DNA from 4 places in the Blastochloris viridis genome. Region 3 is predicted to be linked to each of the others. Evidence: predicted binding sites of a transcription regulator. Region 3 holds the regulator's gene; each other region holds the start of a gene.

Region 1 (4,149 bases), 1.2 Mb from region 3:
TGCGGGTGATCTTGGAGCCCATGGTGTGGACGATGCGCCAGCCGCCGAACAGCGTGCCGAGCGCCATTGCTGCCTGGCACGACAGCACCACCCACAGCGGCACGTGGAACTCGCTGCCGAGGTAACCTTGCGAGAACAGCAGCACGGCGATGATGCCCATGGTCTTCTGGGCGTCGTTGCCGCCGTGGCCGAGCGAATAGAGCGAGGCCGACACGAATTGCAGCGAGCGGAACAGGTGGTCGACCGCGTAAGGCGTCGAGCGCACCGCCAGCCACGACACCACCAGCACCAACAGCAACGCGAGCAGGAAGCCGACCAGCGGCGACAGCACGATGGCGGCGATGGTCTTGCCGAGGCCGGACCACACCGCCACGCCGAAGCCGCCCTTCGCCACGCCGGCGCCGACCAGCCCGCCGACCAGCGCGTGCGAGCTCGACGACGGGATGCCGAGCCACCAGGTGACCAGGTTCCACAGGATCGCGGCCATCACCGCGCCGAAGATGACGCGAGCGTCGACGATGGCGGGGTCGATGATGCCGGTGCCGAGGGTGTTGGCGACGTGCAGGCCGAACACGGTGAAGGCGATGAAGTTGAAGAACGCCGCCCACGCCACCGCATAATGCGGGCGCAGCACGCGGGTCGACACGATGGTCGCGATCGAGTTCGCCGCGTCGTGCAGGCCGTTGAGAAAATCGAACAGCAGCGCGATGGCGATCAGCGCGATCAGCGCCGTGAAGGGAAGGGCAGCGTCCATGACCACTCTAGGGCATTTTCCGCTTGAGGCATGTTCCGCACGTGCAAACGCCGCGTTGTGAACGGGCATGCGTCAAGCCGAAGAAACCCGGCGCCCGGCTCGATGACGTTGCAGCGGCAGGATCTTTAGACATGCTCGATCAAAATGGCGCTGATCTCGTCGGTGACGTCCTCGAAGCTGTCGACCACCTTCTCCAGTCGGCTGTAGACCTCGCTGCCGATGATGTAGGCCATCGGGTTCGAGCTGCCGTAGGTGCGGTAAAGCTGGCGCAGGCCTTCCTCGTGGAGTTCGTCCGAGCGGCCTTCCAGGCGCGTGACTGCCTCGGCCAGCGTGCCGAGCCGGCCGGCGTGCGGCCCGAGCTTGCGCAGCAGCGGCACCGCCTCGGCGGTAAGCTCGGCGGCCTTGATGATGATGTCGCCCATCTCCCGCATCAGCGGATCGAACTCGCGCACCTCGAACAGCATGATGGTGCGGCCGGCCTGGTTCATCTGGTCGATGGCATCGTCCATCGACTGGATCAGGTCCTTGATGTCGCCGCGGTCGAACGGGGTGATGAAGCTGCGCCGCACCGCCAGCATCACCTCGCGCGTCACCTCGTCGGCGGCGGCCTCGCGGGCCGCGATCTCGCGGCAGTGGTGCGCGACCTGATCGCCGCCGTCGAGGACCGCGCGCATGGCGATCGCCCCGGCGACGAGTTCGCGGGAATGCTTCTCGAACAGCGGAAAGAACCGCTCTTCCTTGGGCATCATCGCCCGAAACCAACCGAGCATCGTCTCAACCTGCGGCGCCGGCCATGGCGCGCTGCTCTATACGCGACGGCGCCGGCCATGGTCCATATGTGACGCTGCGATGACGGACGGCGTCCCCCGGAACGTGCGCCGATACCGGCCGCGCTTGAACCGGCGGCGCGATTTGGTCACTGTTGCTGCGGGCGGACGATCGGGGGGCAAAGCCGATCGGGTGCCGCATGGCGTGTGGCGGACGGACGTGGATCCTCGCCGGTGTCGTTGCCGCCGGGCTGGCAGGCGTGCCGCCGTGCCTTGCGGGCGAGGGCGAGACCGTCGACCAGGCGGTGTGCCGGCTGATCGAGGCGGCGGCGCGCACCCACGCGGTGCCGGTGGGCTTCTTCGCCCGGCTGATCTGGAAGGAAAGCACGTTCCGCGCCGACGCAGTCAGCCACAAGGGTGCGCAGGGCATCGCCCAGTTCATGCCGGGCACCGCGGCCGAGCGCGGCCTGGCCGATCCGTTCGACCCCGAAACCGCGCTGCCGGCGGCGGCCCGCCTGATCGCCGACCACGCCCGCCGCTTCGGCAATCTCGGCCTGGCCGCGGCGGCCTATAATGCCGGCCCGGCGCGGGTCGACGCCTTCCTTGCCGGCCGCTCCCGGCTGCCGGCCGAGACGCGCGGGTACATCCTCGCCATCACCGGCCGCAGCGCCGACGATTGGGCCGCGGCCGGGGCTCGCGGCGGTGAGCCGCCGGCTTCGGCGGAGGAACCGTGCCTGACGGTGGTGGCCTCTCTGCGCCGGGGCAGGCCGGGGCCGGCGGCGGCGCCCGACGCCGGGTTCGCTGCCGAACTGTCGCCGTGGGGCATCCAGGTTGCCGGTGCACCCTCCAAGGCGGTGGCGCTCGCGGCCTATCGCCGCCAGCTCGCGCGGATCGCCGCGGTGTTCGGCGACGCCAACCCGATGATCGTCGGCACCCGCCTGGCCGGGCGCGGCCGGGCGGCGTTCTACCGGGTGCGGATGCCGGCGCAAACCCGCGAGGAGGCCAACGCCGGCTGCGCGCGGCTGCGCAAATCCGGCGGCGCCTGCATCGTGCTGGCCAATTGAACGCCATGCGATTTGAATCGGCCGCCGATCCGCGCTATGGCGCAACCAAAGCGACAGGCGGGCTCCCGTGCCAGGGGGCCGGTGCGCGAGCGCGGAGGCGACATGCCGATCTATCGTTACCAATGCCAGGCGTGCGGCGCCGATTTCGAGACGCTGGTGCGGTCGTCGGACACGCCGGCGTGCCCGTCGTGCGGCAGCGCCGAGCTTGAGCAGCAGCTGTCGCTGATCGCCTCGCCCGCCAAGGGCGGGGCGGACGATGCCAAGCTGCCGCCCTGCGCCGGCGGCACTGGAAGCTGCGCGCAGTGCTGCCCGGGCGCCTCAGGCTAGGGCTGAACAGAAACCAGCGCGCTGCGCGCACGGTGCCGTGGCGTCCGACGCCCATGGCCGGACGCGGCCGAGATCTCGCGCCGTCGTTCATCCAGTCACGACGTGACCCGCGAGAATACCGTTGGCGGTGCCCGCATTGGCGAGTCGCGGCGGCACCGCCATAACAGTAACGACGCCGTAATTGACAGCGGCAACGCTGCCGTTGAACCGTCGTCCGCCCGCCGGAGCCGCGGTTTCGACCACCGGGTCCCGGCGCCGCCAGAGCACTCCGGTCGCCATGGATCGTTGGCTCAGGCAACACCGGACGTTTCGCCGCAGCCCGTCAAGTCGCTTGGGTGTGATTCCCCGAATGTCGTTCGCTGCGGCGACGGCGCGGGTGCGAGCTTTGCTGCACCGCAGCAACGACATCCTGAAGCTGAATCGCGATGATTTTGCCGGCGGGTCAGTGCATCTGCCGCAGTGCACCCGCGATCATCGCCGTATTTGGACGGGCGCGGTCGCGAACACCCAGCCAAGATCGCCGTGGGTCGGCATTGACCTCGCCGGGCGGCGTATCCGTGCGCCTTATCCCAATGCCTCCATTGGCGTCGCTTGTGGGTTGCGTTAAGATAGCGTAAGCGATTGGGTATTGACGTAAACGTCAATGAAAATGGCAAAATTGCGCGCGGCCCAGAGTTGCGGACGCCCAAGGGAGAACACGATGAGCGACGCTGAAGACCGCCTGCGCGAGGCCTTGCCGCGTCTCGGCCGGCTGGGGGCGGTGGTGCGATTCGATCTCGGCAGCGACGGGATGTGGGTTGTCGACGCCCGCTCGTCCGCGCCGGTGCTGGCCCAGGTCGACGGCGACGACGACGCGGCCTGCACCATCAAAATTTCAGCGGATAATTTGATCCGCCTTATGGACGGCAGCCTCGACCCGATGCTCGGCTACACGCTGGGCAAGATCAAGGTCAGCGGCTCCAAGGGCGTTGCGATGAAGCTGGTCAGCGCAATCGCCTGAGGCAACCGCGGCCGATGTCCGGTCCGGGGCCCGCAGCCGTTGCGAGCCGTCGGTCGCGGGTTTCGTAACGCCGAACGGCACCGGCCACGTCCGGGATAACAAAAAGGGGAGGGGCAGCGCTAAGTTAACGTTCACGTCAACGTAATCACGTTGACGTTCATGGGGAGAATCCGTAGATTGGCCAAAAATCGACGATGAGCGGAACGCCTCGTCGGGGGGAGGAAACGAATGGTCGGT
Region 2 (4,149 bases), 1.6 Mb from region 3:
CGGCGGAGACGATTGCGCCGAAAACCCTGCCGGAGCAGCACGTGTTTTCGCAACCACCCCACCAGTTCGCGGTGGCGTAGCGCTTTCATTGCGGCGGGTCGGGTTTGCGATGGCCATCGAAACGAAATCCGGCCGATCAGGCCGGCGTTTCGCATCGCGGTCGCCGAAACATCCCGTCCGATCAGGGACTCTTGTGAGGTGGTTTCCGGGATCGCGGCGTGATCGTCCGGAAACCGAATGAAGGGCGTTCGGCGCGCGTAGCGCGGTAGCCACCGCACCGCGGTACGCCTTGCGAGCGGCCGTCGCTTGGTTAGCCGCCGATCGGCCCGCCGCCCTTCTTGGTGATGGCGACCACCGCCGGGCGCGGCGGCAGATTGTCCTTGAAGTCGGGCCAGCGCGTGGCGGGAGCCTCAAAGGTGGCCTTGGCCTCGTCGCCGGGGTGCTGCACCGCCACGAACAGGGTGGTGTTGTCCGGCGTGAGGCACGGGCCACACATCTCCGCCCCGCGCGGGGTGCGGTAGAAATGGCGGGTCACCGCCCGCCCCGGCCCCTCGGTGTCTGCCGCCCAGATGCCGTCGGCGATGCCGAACTTCGGCGCACCGTCGGTCGAGATCCAGATCCGGCCCTCGCGGTCGAACGTCATGTTGTCCGGGCACGACAGCCAGCCATTGGCGCCGACCTCGCCGCCGTAGCGGGCGCCGTCCTTGGGGTTGGCCGGGTTGCCGGCGAGCAGGAAGATGCTCCAGCTGTAGGCGGTGGCGGCATGGTCGCGTTTGCCGCGCTCGCCGGGCGGGATCATTTCGATGATATGGCCGTGGGCGTTGCCGGCGCGCGGATTGGCGGGGTCGAGCCGGCCGTCCTTGCGCTTGGTGTTGTTGGTGAGGTTCATGAACACGGTGCCGGTCACCGGGTTGGGCTCGACGTCCTCCGGCCGGTCCATCGGCGTGGCACCGACCATGTCGGCGGCGCGGCGCACCTCGATCAGCACGTCGGCCTGGCTGTTGAAGCCGTTGGCGGCGGTCAGCGGCTGTTGCCCGAACACCAGCGGCAGCCAAGTCAGGCCGCCCTCGGCGTCGAACTTGCCGACATAAAGCGTGCCCTCGTCGAGCAGGTCGGCATTGGCCGCCGGGTTGGCGAGGTCGACCTTGTCCTTGGTGACGAACTTGTAGACGTACTCGAACGCCTCGTCGTCGCCGGAATAGATCACCAGCCGGCCGTCGCCATTGAGGATGGTGGTTGCGGCCTCGTGCTTGAAGCGGCCGAGCGCGGTGCGCTTCTTCGGCACCGAGTTCGGATCGTAGGGGTCGAACTCCACCATCCAGCCGAAGCGGTTGGGCTCGTTCGGCTCCTTGGCGACATCGAAGCGGTCGTGAATGCGCGCCCAGTCATAGGCCGGCCGCGGGGTGATGCCCATGCGCTTGTAGTTGGCCGCTTCGGGGTGGTCGCCGGTGGCGCCGCGGAAATACTGGTGGACGTTCTCCTCGGCGACCAGCACCGTGCCCCACGGCGTCTCGCCGCCGGCACAGTTGTTGAGCGTGCCAATCACCTTGGTGCCGGCGGGGTCGGCCGCGGTCTTCAGCCGGTCGTGGCCGGCGGCCGGGCCGGTGACGACGAATTCGCTCGAAAGCGCCGTGAGACGGCGATTGTACGGGCTGTCCTCGACCACCCGCCAACGGCCGTCCTCGCGCTTGATCTCGACCACGCTGTGGCCGTGGGCGGCGAGTTCGACGTTCAGCATCTCCGGGGTCTCTTTGTCGAAGTCCTCCGGGCCGATGCCGGGAAACATCAACTGGCGGTCGGTGTATTCGTGGTTCACCGTCAGGAGGCCGTGATCGGAATTCTTCGAACCGCGCGGCAGCGGAAAATAGCCGACGAAGTCATTGTTGTAGCCGAACTGCGCCGACTGCGCCGCGGCTGTGAGATTGGCCGGGTCGAACGCCGGCGCGTCGGCCAAGACCTTGTCGCCCCAGCGGATCAGCACCTGAGCGTCGTAGCCGTCGGCGACATGGTGGTCCTCGTCGTAGCCATGCGCCAATTCGGGGAAGGTCAGCGACGAGCCCGCATGCGCGGCCGCGGCCGGCGCGGCGGCGTGGACCGGCTCCGGCCGCAGCACCGAGCCCGCGGGCGCGGCGATGACAGCCAGAGTCGCGGCCGACAGGCCCTTGAGCGCGTCGCGGCGGCACAGCCGGGCGGTCACCAGCTCGGCGATCGACGGCGCGCGCGACGGATTGACGCCGCGATTCTCGCAGGCGTCGCTCTCGACCGCGCTGCGCGAGGCCATCAGCGTTTCGAAGGTCTCACACCGGGCCGGGTTGACGCCGATGCTCTCGCGCGCGTCGACGGCTCGGACGGACAGGCTCTCTGGCTTCGTCATGATCGGGCTCTTCGGCAAGCTATGCTGGAGGTAGCGCAACCTCGTGATTTTGCGTGAAGGGCTGATGACAGCGGCCGCGGTCGAGCCGGCGTTTGGGGCTCCAGCCGGTCGCTGCGGCGCCACGAAAACCGCAACGCAAAACCGCAACGCTCAAGAGGACGCGTGCTCGCTTGCCGCCAGCCGGGCAGCCGGGCACATTCGCCGCGGTCCTTCGCCCGGCGGGGCCATGGACATCGTCGAGGACGCGGTGAACGCTGCACGGAGGTCGCGAACATGCTGATACTGAAAGATCCGTCGCTGCTGCGCACGCAGGCTCACGTCAACGGAAGCTGGATCGAGACCGGGCAAGCATTCCCTGTCAACAACCCGGCGACCGGCGAGGTGATCGCCACCGTGGTCGACGCCGGCATCGATGGCACGCGGGCGGCGATCGACGCCGCCCATGCCGCCAAGCCGGGCTGGAGCGCCCGGAGCGGCAAGGAGCGCGCCGCGGTGCTGCGGCGTCTCCACGACCTGATGGTCGCCAATGCCGACGACCTCGCCGCCATCCTTACCGCCGAGATGGGCAAGCCGCTGCCCGAGGCCAAGGGCGAGATCCTCTACGGCGCCGCCTTCATCGAGTGGTTCGGCGAGGAAGCCAAGCGCGTCTATGGCGACGTCATACCCGGCCACCAGCGCGACAAGCGCATCGTCGTGATCAAGCAGCCGGTCGGCGTGGTCGGCTCGATCACGCCGTGGAACTTTCCCAATGCCATGATCGCGCGCAAGCTGGCGCCGGCGCTGGCGGTGGGCTGCACGTTCGTGGCGCGGCCCTCGGAGCTGACGCCGCTGTCGGCGCTGGCGCTGGCGGTGCTGGCCGAGCGCGCCGGGGTGCCGGCCGGCGTGTTCAACGTGGTGCCGAGCCTGGATGCCGCCGGAGTCGGCGCGGAATTGTGCGCCAATCCCAAGGTGGCGAAAATCACCTTCACCGGCTCGACCCGCGTCGGCAAGATATTGATGCGCCAGTGCGCCGACACCGTGAAGAAGGTGTCGCTCGAACTCGGTGGCAACGCGCCGTTCGTGGTGTTCGACGACGCCGACCTCGACGCGGCGGCGGACGGCGCGCTGATCGCCAAGTTCCGCAACGCCGGCCAGACCTGCATCTGCGCCAACCGCATCTACGTGCAGGCCGGCATCTACCATGCCTTCGCCGAAAAGCTGCGCGCGAAGGTGGCCACGCTCCGGCTCGGCAACGGCTTCGAACCCGGCGTCACCACCGGACCGTTGATCAACGAGGCGGCGGTGGCCAAGGTCGAGCGCCACCTGCGCGAGGCGGTGGAAAAGGGCGCCGAGATCCTGACCGGCGGCCGCCGGTCCAGTCTCGGCCGCAGCTATTTCGAGCCGACCCTGCTCACCGAGGTGACGCAGGACATGCTGGTGGCGCGCGAGGAGACCTTCGGCCCGCTGGCGCCGCTGGTGCGGTTCGAAACCGAGGACGAAGCGGTGGCGATGTGCAACGCCAGCGAATTCGGCCTCGCCGGCTACCTCTATTCGCGCGACGTCGCGCGGGTCTGGCGGGTGGCCGAGCGGATGGAAACCGGCATGGTCGGCATCAACACCGGCCTGATCTCGACCGAGGTCGCGCCGTTTGGCGGCGTCAAGCAGTCCGGCCTCGGCCGGGAAGGTTCGAAATACGGCTGCGACGACTATCTCGAAATCAAGAGCATGTGCTTCGGCGGCATCGCCTAGCGCCTTGTCCGCAACGCCGGCAGCAAGACGGCGCCGCGAGACGCAGC
Region 3 (4,149 bases):
TCTGGATCTTCGCCGCGGTGAGGCGGACCGAGCCGTCGTCAGCCTCGCCGTCGTAGACGGGGACGTAGTCCATCCCCATCTGGTCCTTCTTCGGCACCTTCGAGGTGTCCGGCAGCCCCATCGGGTTGCGGTAGTAGAGGATTTTTCGCGGGCCGCCGGCCACGGCGGCAGCCGGAGGATCGTCGAACGAGACGTCCTCGCCGGCCCGCACCGGCAGATAGGCGCGGTGGTCGTCGGTGTGCTGCGGCGCGGCGGCGTAGCGCGGCTGGTCGGGGTGGCGCCAATACAGCACGGGCCCGCTCGCCGGCTGGGACGTGGCGGGCTGGGAGGGCGCCGCGCCGCGCTGACCGACAAGGTAGCCTCCCCCCGCCGCGGCGATCGCGGCGAGGGTGGCGACGACGATGGCCTGCCTCATGGCAGGGCCTTGACGATCAGCCGGCTCTGCAAGGTGCCGTCCTCGCCCTGCAGCTTGGCGGCGACCGAGAGCTGCCAGCGCCCGGCCATGGTGAGGTCGGTCCTGAAGCGGTAGACGCCTGGCTCGGTGGCCGGCAGCGGCTCCAGCGGCGCGGTCATCCCCGCCATGTTGTCCGGCGCCATGTCGAGCCGTTTGGAGAAGATCACGGCGTCCGGCACCGGCTTGCCGGTCGGCTTGTGCACCACGCGCAGCGCGACGATGGCCTCGCCGGTCTTGAGCTGAGGCTCGACCAGCTGGAACTCATAGTCCTTGATGTCGGCGCGGGCGGCGGTGGCGAACGAAACCGAGGCGAGCGCCAGGGCGAGCGCGGTGGCGCGCCCGAAATTTGAGGCGAACATGGAAATCTCCGAGATGTGAGGAAACGTCATCCGTGCCCGCGGCCGCTCGGCACGCGGGACGGCTCGCGGCCAAGTGGCCGCGCAACGCGTCGCTCAGGCTCGGGGAATCTTCGGCAGCGGCGAGGGGATGTGGCCGTCGCCGGCGCGCTCCAGCACAAGCCGCAGCACCGTGCCGGCGGTGACCGGCGCACCGATGCCGGCCGCGCCGGTCGGCAGCGCGGGCACGGTGACAATGCAGCACGCCATCAGCGGGCAGGCCGGCATTCGATGGCCCGCCGGCGGCGCGGCATTGCCGCCGCCGTCATCGCCCGCCATCGCCATCGCCGCACCGTGGCACGGCGCAGCGTCGGGTGCGGCAAGGTCGGCCGTGGCGAGGTCGGCGCTGGCGGCTGGCGTCAGGCTGTCAAGGCCGGTCGCGATCCGGCTTGCCGCCATCGGCGACGGCACCATCGCGCCCGCGATCAGCGCGATCGCGAGGCAAAACGTCAGGATCTGGTGCAGCCATCGCGCCATCGAGTTGCTTCTGCCACAGGCCGGCGCGGTCACGCCATTGGAGCGGTTCCGGATCAGCCTATACCAACGGCCCCGGATGCTGACGCATGGGGCCGTTGAAGTTCGCAGATTTTCGTTCCCGAAATCAATGATTTCACGAAAATCTGCGATCGGAACCAACGGCGGCGGCCGCCGGTATTACCGGAGCCGATTTGTCGCACCGAACCCGCCGCGGCTGCCAATCACGTCGTCGTCAGCGGCCCGGCGGTGGCGAAGGTCACGCGCTGCGGGCGAACAGCTCGTTGAAGGAATAGCCGGCGCCGCGCACGGTGCGGATCGGGTCGGGCTCGCGGCCGCGGTTGATCGACTTGCGCAGGCGGCCGACGTGGACGTCCACCGTGCGCTCGTCGATATAGACGTCGTGGCCCCACACCCCGTCGAGCAGCTGCTCGCGGGTGAAGACGCGGCCGGGCGACTGCATCAGGAATTCGAGCAGGCGGAACTCGGTCGGGCCCAGGTGGATCTCGCGGCCGGCGCGGTGGACGCGGCGGGTTTCGCGGTCGAGCTCGAGGTCGCCGAACCGGAGCAGCATGGCGACGTGCTCGGGCTTGGCGCGGCGCAGCAGCGCGCGGATGCGCGCGAGCAGTTCCGGCACCGAGAACGGCTTGGCGACATAATCGTCGGCTCCGGTGGCGAGCCCGCGCACCCGCTCCGATTCCTCGCCGCGGGCGGTCAGCATGATCACCGGCAGCCGCTGGGTTTCCGGCCGCGCCCGCAGGCGCCGGCACAGCTCGATGCCGGACAGGCCCGGCAGCATCCAGTCGAGCAACACCAGGTCGGGCAGGCGCTCGCGCAGCCGGGTCTCGGCCTCGTCGCCGCGGCCGACGGCGTCGACGTCGTAGCCCTCGGCTTCGAGGTTGTAGCGCAGGAGGAGGGTCAGGGGCTCCTCATCCTCGACGATGAGAATCTTGGTGCTCATCGCGCGCGGTCCGGTGGTGGTGTGTTCGAAGCTCACGAGTCTGCCGCCGCGTGCAAGGGGGAGATGGCAGTGGTGTCGATCTTCGGGCGCTCGCCCGGCAGCGCTTCACCGGTGACGAGGTAGTAGGCGGTCTCGGCGATGTTGGTGGCGTGGTCGCCGATGCGCTCGATGTTCTTGGCGCAGAACAACAGGTGGGTGCAGAAGGTGATGTTGCGCGGGTCTTCCATCATGTAGGTCAGAAGCTCGCGGAACAGCGAGGTGTAGAGGGCGTCGACCTCGTCGTCGCGCTTCCACACCTCCAGCGACAGCTCGACGCTGCGCTGGGCGTAGGCGTCCAGCACGTCCTTCAGCTGCGCCAGCACCAGGGTCGACAAATTGACGGCGCCGAACACCACCTTGAGCGGCGGGTATTCGCCGTTCATCGCCACCACGCGCTTGGCGATGTTCTTGGCGAGGTCGCCGATGCGCTCGATGTCGCTGGCGAGCCGCATCGCGGCGACAATCTCGCGCAGGTCCGAGGCCACCGGCTGACGCTTGGTGATGGTGAGCACCGCCTTGTCCTCGACCTCGCGCTGCAGCAGGTCGAGCCGGCGGTCGGCGACGATGGCGGTCTGGGCCAGGATGAGATCGCGCTTGAGCAGAGCCTGCATCGCCTCGCTCAGCATCTTTTCGGCGAGCCCGCCCATCTCGGCGATGCGCTGGCGCAGCTCGACCAGATCGGTGTCGTATGAGCGCACGGTATGTTCCGTCATGAATTCCTCCGCGCGGTTCAACCGAACCGGCCGGTGATGTAGTCGAGGGTGCGGCGGTCCTTGGGGTTGGTGAAGATGACGTCGGTATGGCCGTCCTCGACCAGCACGCCGAGATGGAAGAAGGCCGTCCGCTGCGACACCCGCGCCGCCTGCTGCATGGAGTGGGTGACGATGATGATGGTGTAGTTCTCGCGCAGCTCGTCGATCAATTCCTCGATCTTGGCGGTTGCGATCGGGTCGAGCGCCGAGCACGGCTCGTCCATCAAGATCACCTCCGGCGACACCGCGATGGCGCGGGCGATGCACAGGCGCTGCTGCTGGCCGCCGGACAGCCCGGTGCCGGGGTCGTCGAGCCGGTCCTTGACCTCCTCGAACAGCCCGGCCTTCTGCAGGCTGGAGATCACGACCTCCTCAAGGTCGGCCTTGCTGCGGGCGAGGCCGTGGATGCGCGGGCCGTAGGCGACGTTCTCGAACACCGATTTCGGGAACGGGTTGGGCTTTTGGAACACCATGCCGACCTGGGCGCGCAGCTGCACCACGTCGAGCGAGGAATCGTAGATGTCCTGGCCGTCGATGGTGATGTGGCCGGCGACGCGGCAGTTGGCGATGGTGTCGTTCATCCGGTTGATGCAGCGCAGGAAGGTCGATTTGCCGCAGCCGGACGGGCCGATGAAGGAGGTCACCGCGCGGGCGGCGATCTCGATCGACACCTCCTTCAGCGCTTGCTTGTCGCCGTAATAGACGTTCACGCCCTTGGCGACGACCTTGGCCGGGCGGTCGAGATGAGGCTGCGCCGTTCCGGAAGCGGCCGTTTCAAAGTTCGGCATCGTGGTCATCAATATACTCCGAAAGGATTCATGCTGCTGTCCGGCATGCCGCCTGTCACCAGCGGCGCTCGAAGCGCTTGCGCAGCACGATGGCGAAAGCGTTCATGCAGATCAGGAACGCCAGCAGCAGGATGATCGCGGCGGCGGTCTTCTGCTGGAAGGCGAGTTCGGGGAAGTCGGCCCACATGAAGATCTGGACCGGCAGCAAGGTGGCGGCGTCGGTGAAGCCCTTGGGCAGGTCGACCACGAACGCCACCATGCCGATCATCAGCAGCGGCGCGGTTTC
Region 4 (4,149 bases), 100 kb from region 3:
CATGCTGCGGGCCTGCTTGGTTTCGCGATCAACGAGGGTGAGCACCTTCATCTTGTGATGGTAGGCGCGGCGCACCGGCTTGCCGGGCTCGCGACCGATAAAGGTCTCGTCCACTTCCACGATGCCGCCTTCGCCGCCCATGGGCGCGAGATCGCCAGAGCGCATAGCCTCGCGGATGCGGTGCATCATGAACCACGCCGTCTTATACGTGACTTCAAGGATGCGGTGCATCTGGTGCGCGCTCACGCCTTTTTTGGAAGCGCAGATCAGATAGACCGCCTGTAGCCACTTGTGCAGTTCGACATGAGAGGACTCGAAGACCGCTCCCACGCGAACCGTGAACTGCTTGCGGCAGTCGGCGCATTTACGAAGGCCAATGCGGGTCTTCGCCAGATCATAGTGCTTACCCATGTTGCCGCAATGCGGGCAGACAGGCCCCTTCGGCCACAGGATCGCCTCGACATGGGCGAACGCGGCGGCTTCGTCGTGAAAGAAGGGCTTGGAAAGCACGGACATGACTTATCTCCTTGAGATTCAAGGTACTAAATCATCCGTGGTTCGTCAAGTATATAATCGCCTTTGCTTTGGGGAAGATGCGGGGTCCCCCGCCGGCGGGATTTGGCGTATGCGTCGTGCCATGCTGACAGCCTTCACCCTCCGCCCCGCCGCGGACGGCGACGTTCCCGCCATCACCGCGATCTATGCAAAGGCCGTGCGCACCGGCACCGCCTCCTTCGAGCTCGACCCGCCCGACGAGGCCGAGATGCGCCGCCGCCTCGACGTCGTCACCGCGTTCGGCGGGCCCTATCTGGTGGCGGCCGGTGCGGACGGCGGCGTGCTCGGCTACGCCTACGCCGGGGCCTACCGCACCCGGCCGGCCTATCGCTTCACGGTGGAGGATTCGATCTATCTGGCCGAGGGTGCCTGCGGCCGCGGCATCGGTCGCGCCCTGCTCGGCCGGCTGATCGCCGAGACCACCGCGCGCGGCTTTCGCCAGATGGTGGCGGTGATCGGCGACCAGGACAACGCGCCCTCGATCGGCCTGCATGCCGCGATGGGGTTTCGCATGGTCGGCTCGCTGGTGTCGACCGGCTGGAAGCACGGCCGCTGGCTCGACAGCGTGCTGATGCAGCGCCCGCTGGGCGAAGGCGACGGCCTGCCACCGCCGCCCGGACGCTGACTCAGCCAGCCACCAGCCGCACCGGCTTGTCGAGCGCGCTCAGCACCCGGGCGAGGTCGGAGCCGCGCTTCAGGATCAGCCCGGTCGCCGTCACCACGCTGTAGGCGCCCTGCTTGCGGGCGAGGCGCGGGACCTTCTCGACCCGATACAGCGCCACCTCGGCCGAGCGCCGAAACACCGAGAACACCGCGCGGTCCTTGAGAAAGTCGATGGCGTAGTCGCGCCATTCGCCGGTGGCGACCTTGCGGCCGTAGAGGTTCAGGATGCTGTCGAGTTCGCGACGGTCGAAGGTGATGTACGCCGGCGCGGCTCCGATGGCGGCGATGGCGGCGGGCGGCACGGTCCAATCGACCGGCATGCCGCCGCGGGCCTGGCTAGGGTCGATGTCGTCCAAGCGCGCCTCCTGCTGGAGAATGTCACCCTTGCGTCATGATCGCTGGAATTTGGCGGCGTTCAAGCGGAAACGGCGGCATCGCCGCGGCCCAATCCCGCAAGGCTCAGTCATGGCAGCCCAAGGCGTACGCCATTATTTTCGGGCGGCCGGAACAACACGAGAGTCTCACGGTTATTGAGCCAAGGACCGACCGGCGCGGTGCCTCGGCAAAACCCCAGCCCCCCAGCCCCCGGGGTATAGCTCGGTCGGTCCACCTTTCGGCCGTGACGGCCTGAGCGTGAGAAACGCCCAGGCTAGAGCATTTTCCGCACAAGTGGGTTCCGGTTGTGCGAAAGAAAATGCGAAATTACAAAGACCTAGAGCATCTGACCTGATGCAGTCAGGTCGGATGATGCTCTAGCCTGCTGCCGACAGCGCCGTCAGATCGGTCGAGTTCGATGTTCGCCACCCTCGCAGGGTGGCGTTTTGGTATCGGGCTCAGCGCAGCGCCGCGGTGGCGGCGCCGATCACCGGCCCGAGCCGCCCCTCCGGCGCATCCTGCACCAGCACCACCACCAGATCGCAGCCCTCGTCCAGCCACTCGGCGGTGTCGAGGCTGACGGTGACCCTCCGGCCGCTCCAGCTCGCGACCTTGGTCATCGACCGCACGACGTTGCGATAGGTCGCGGTGCGGCCGGCATTCTCGCCGCGGCCGATGTCGACCCGGACGCGGCGCTGGACGCCGAGCGCCCACACCTCGCCGCTGCGGCCGCCGGCGTCGGCGATGGTGACGTCGACGCGGCCATCGCCCGGCTCGGCCGACACCCGCACCGGCAGCGTGGCTCGGGTCAGCGCCCTGGCGGTGCGCAGGGCGTGCTCGATGGTCGCCCGGTCATGGCCGGGCGCCGACTCGCGGCCATTGACGACCATCTGCGGCGTGAACAGCCGGCGGTCGCCGAGCGATGCGGCATAGGCCCGCTGGCGCGCGCTGTTGCCGGGCTGCGCCAGCGTGTCCTTCCAGCCGAGATAGTCCCAGTAGTCGACCGCCAGCGACAGCGCGATCACGCCCGGCCGGTCGGCCAGCTCGCTGATGTAGGAATCGGCGGGCGGGCAGGACGAGCAGCCCTGGCTGGTGAACAGCTCCACCACCATGGGCGCATCGCCGCTGGCGAACGCCGCGGCCGGGGCGACCGGGGCCAGCGCCAGCACAACACTGAGGATCCGCAGGGGCAGCTTCATCGAGCGTTGTCATAAACCGCGCCGCGTCCGCGGAGGAGTCACGTCTGTGTGTGGCCTCGCCGCCGCACGCAACGGCCGGCGGCGAGGCCACCGATTTACGCCGCCAGCCCGCGCAGCACGTAGTGCAGGATGCCGCCGTTCTTGAAGTACTCGAGCTCGTCGAGCGTATCGATCCGGCTGAGCAGCGGCACGTCGAAGGTCTCGCCATCGCCGCGCGTGATTGTGGCGGTCAGGGTCTGGCGCGGCTTCAGGCCGTTCTCCAGGCCCTTGATGGTGACGGTCTCGTCACCCTTCAGCCCCAGGCTCTGCCACGAGGTGCCCTCGAAGAACACCAGCGGCAGCACGCCCATGCCGACCAGGTTGGAGCGGTGGATGCGCTCGAACGACTGGGCGATCACCGCGCGGACGCCGAGCAGGTTGGTGCCCTTGGCCGCCCAGTCGCGCGAGGAGCCGGTGCCGTATTCCTTGCCGGCGAACACCACCAGCGGCACCTTCTCCTTGCGGTAGCGCATCGCCGCGTCATAGATCGGCAGTTCGTCGCCGGAGGGATAGTGGACGGTGAGCCCGCCCTCCTTGCCGCCCAGCATCTGGTTCTTGATGCGGATGTTGGCGAAGGTGCCGCGCATCATCACCTCGTGGTTGCCGCGGCGGGTGCCGTACTGGTTGAAGTCGGCCACCGGCACGCCGTGCGCGGTGAGGTACTTGCCGGCCGGGGACGCCGCCTTGATCGAGCCGGCCGGCGAGATGTGGTCGGTGGTGATCGAGTCGAGGAACAGGCCGAGCACCCGCGCCTTGTCGATGTCGGTGATCGGCTTGGGCTCGGCGCCCATCCCGACGAAATAGGGCGGGTTCTGCACGTAGGTCGAGGCGTTCTCCCAGGTGTAGGTCAGGCCGCCGGTGACCTTGATCTTGCGCCAGTTGGCATCGCCCTTGAACACGTCGGCGTATTTGGCCTTGAAGATCTTCTTGGTGACGAACTTGCGCACCAATGCGGCGACGTCGCGCTGCGAGGGCCAGATGTCTTGAAGGAAGACCGGCTTGCCGTCCTTGCCGGTACCGAGCGGCTCGGTGGTGAGGTCCTTTGCGACCGAGCCGGCCAGCGCATAGGCCACCACCAGCGGCGGCGAAGCGAGGTAGTTGGCCTGGACGTCCGGGTTCACCCGGCCTTCGAAATTGCGGTTGCCCGACAGCACCGCGGCGGCAATCAGCTTGTTGTCGTTGATCGATTTGGACACCGCCTCCGGCAGCGGGCCGGAATTGCCGATGCAGGTGGTGCAGCCGAACCCGACCAGGTTGAACCCGACCTTGTCTAAGTCCTTCTGCAGCCCGGCCGCCGCAAGATACTCCGCCACCACCT

What was found. Region 3 encodes PhoB, which activates phosphate uptake and scavenging genes when phosphate is short. Its sites were predicted from a motif close to TGTCATNNANCTGTCAT; they were not measured.
Region 1: BVIR_RS10520 (DUF47 domain-containing protein) is a predicted target of PhoB. The motif match lies at 1,593-1,609, and genes of this name have one in related genera.
Region 2: BVIR_RS08830 (PhoX family protein) is a predicted target of PhoB. The motif match lies at 2,428-2,444, and genes of this name have one in related genera.
Region 4: BVIR_RS00040 (DUF2794 domain-containing protein) is a predicted target of PhoB. The motif match lies at 1,595-1,611, and genes of this name have one in related genera.

The regions. Positions count from the first base shown of each region.
Region 1 covers NZ_CP012946.1:2,396,409-2,400,557, reverse strand. Annotated here, with positions in the region: gene BVIR_RS10525 (inorganic phosphate transporter) at 1-754, opposite strand, end outside; gene BVIR_RS10520 (DUF47 domain-containing protein) at 880-1,524, opposite strand; gene BVIR_RS10515 (lytic transglycosylase domain-containing protein) at 1,722-2,585, shown strand; gene BVIR_RS10510 (FmdB family zinc ribbon protein) at 2,688-2,912, shown strand; gene BVIR_RS16875 (hypothetical protein) at 3,262-3,519, shown strand; gene BVIR_RS10505 (SCP2 sterol-binding domain-containing protein) at 3,613-3,912, shown strand; gene BVIR_RS10500 (OmpP1/FadL family transporter) at 4,141-4,149, shown strand, end outside.
Region 2 covers NZ_CP012946.1:1,984,731-1,988,879, forward strand. Annotated here, with positions in the region: gene BVIR_RS08830 (PhoX family protein) at 311-2,374, opposite strand; gene BVIR_RS08835 (NAD-dependent succinate-semialdehyde dehydrogenase) at 2,648-4,102, shown strand.
Region 3 covers NZ_CP012946.1:3,626,177-3,630,325, reverse strand. Annotated here, with positions in the region: gene BVIR_RS15730 (efflux RND transporter periplasmic adaptor subunit) at 1-415, opposite strand, end outside; gene BVIR_RS15725 (FixH family protein) at 412-813, opposite strand; gene BVIR_RS15720 (hypothetical protein) at 907-1,326, opposite strand; gene phoB (phosphate regulon transcriptional regulator PhoB) at 1,583-2,284, opposite strand; gene phoU (phosphate signaling complex protein PhoU) at 2,317-3,036, opposite strand; gene pstB (phosphate ABC transporter ATP-binding protein PstB) at 3,054-3,872, opposite strand; gene pstA (phosphate ABC transporter permease PstA) at 3,919-4,149, opposite strand, start outside.
Region 4 covers NZ_CP012946.1:4,867-9,015, reverse strand. Annotated here, with positions in the region: gene BVIR_RS00050 (IS1595 family transposase) at 1-516, opposite strand, end outside; gene BVIR_RS00045 (GNAT family N-acetyltransferase) at 626-1,180, shown strand; gene BVIR_RS00040 (DUF2794 domain-containing protein) at 1,182-1,538, opposite strand; gene BVIR_RS00035 (DUF1223 domain-containing protein) at 2,052-2,792, opposite strand; gene acnA (aconitate hydratase AcnA) at 2,888-4,149, opposite strand, start outside.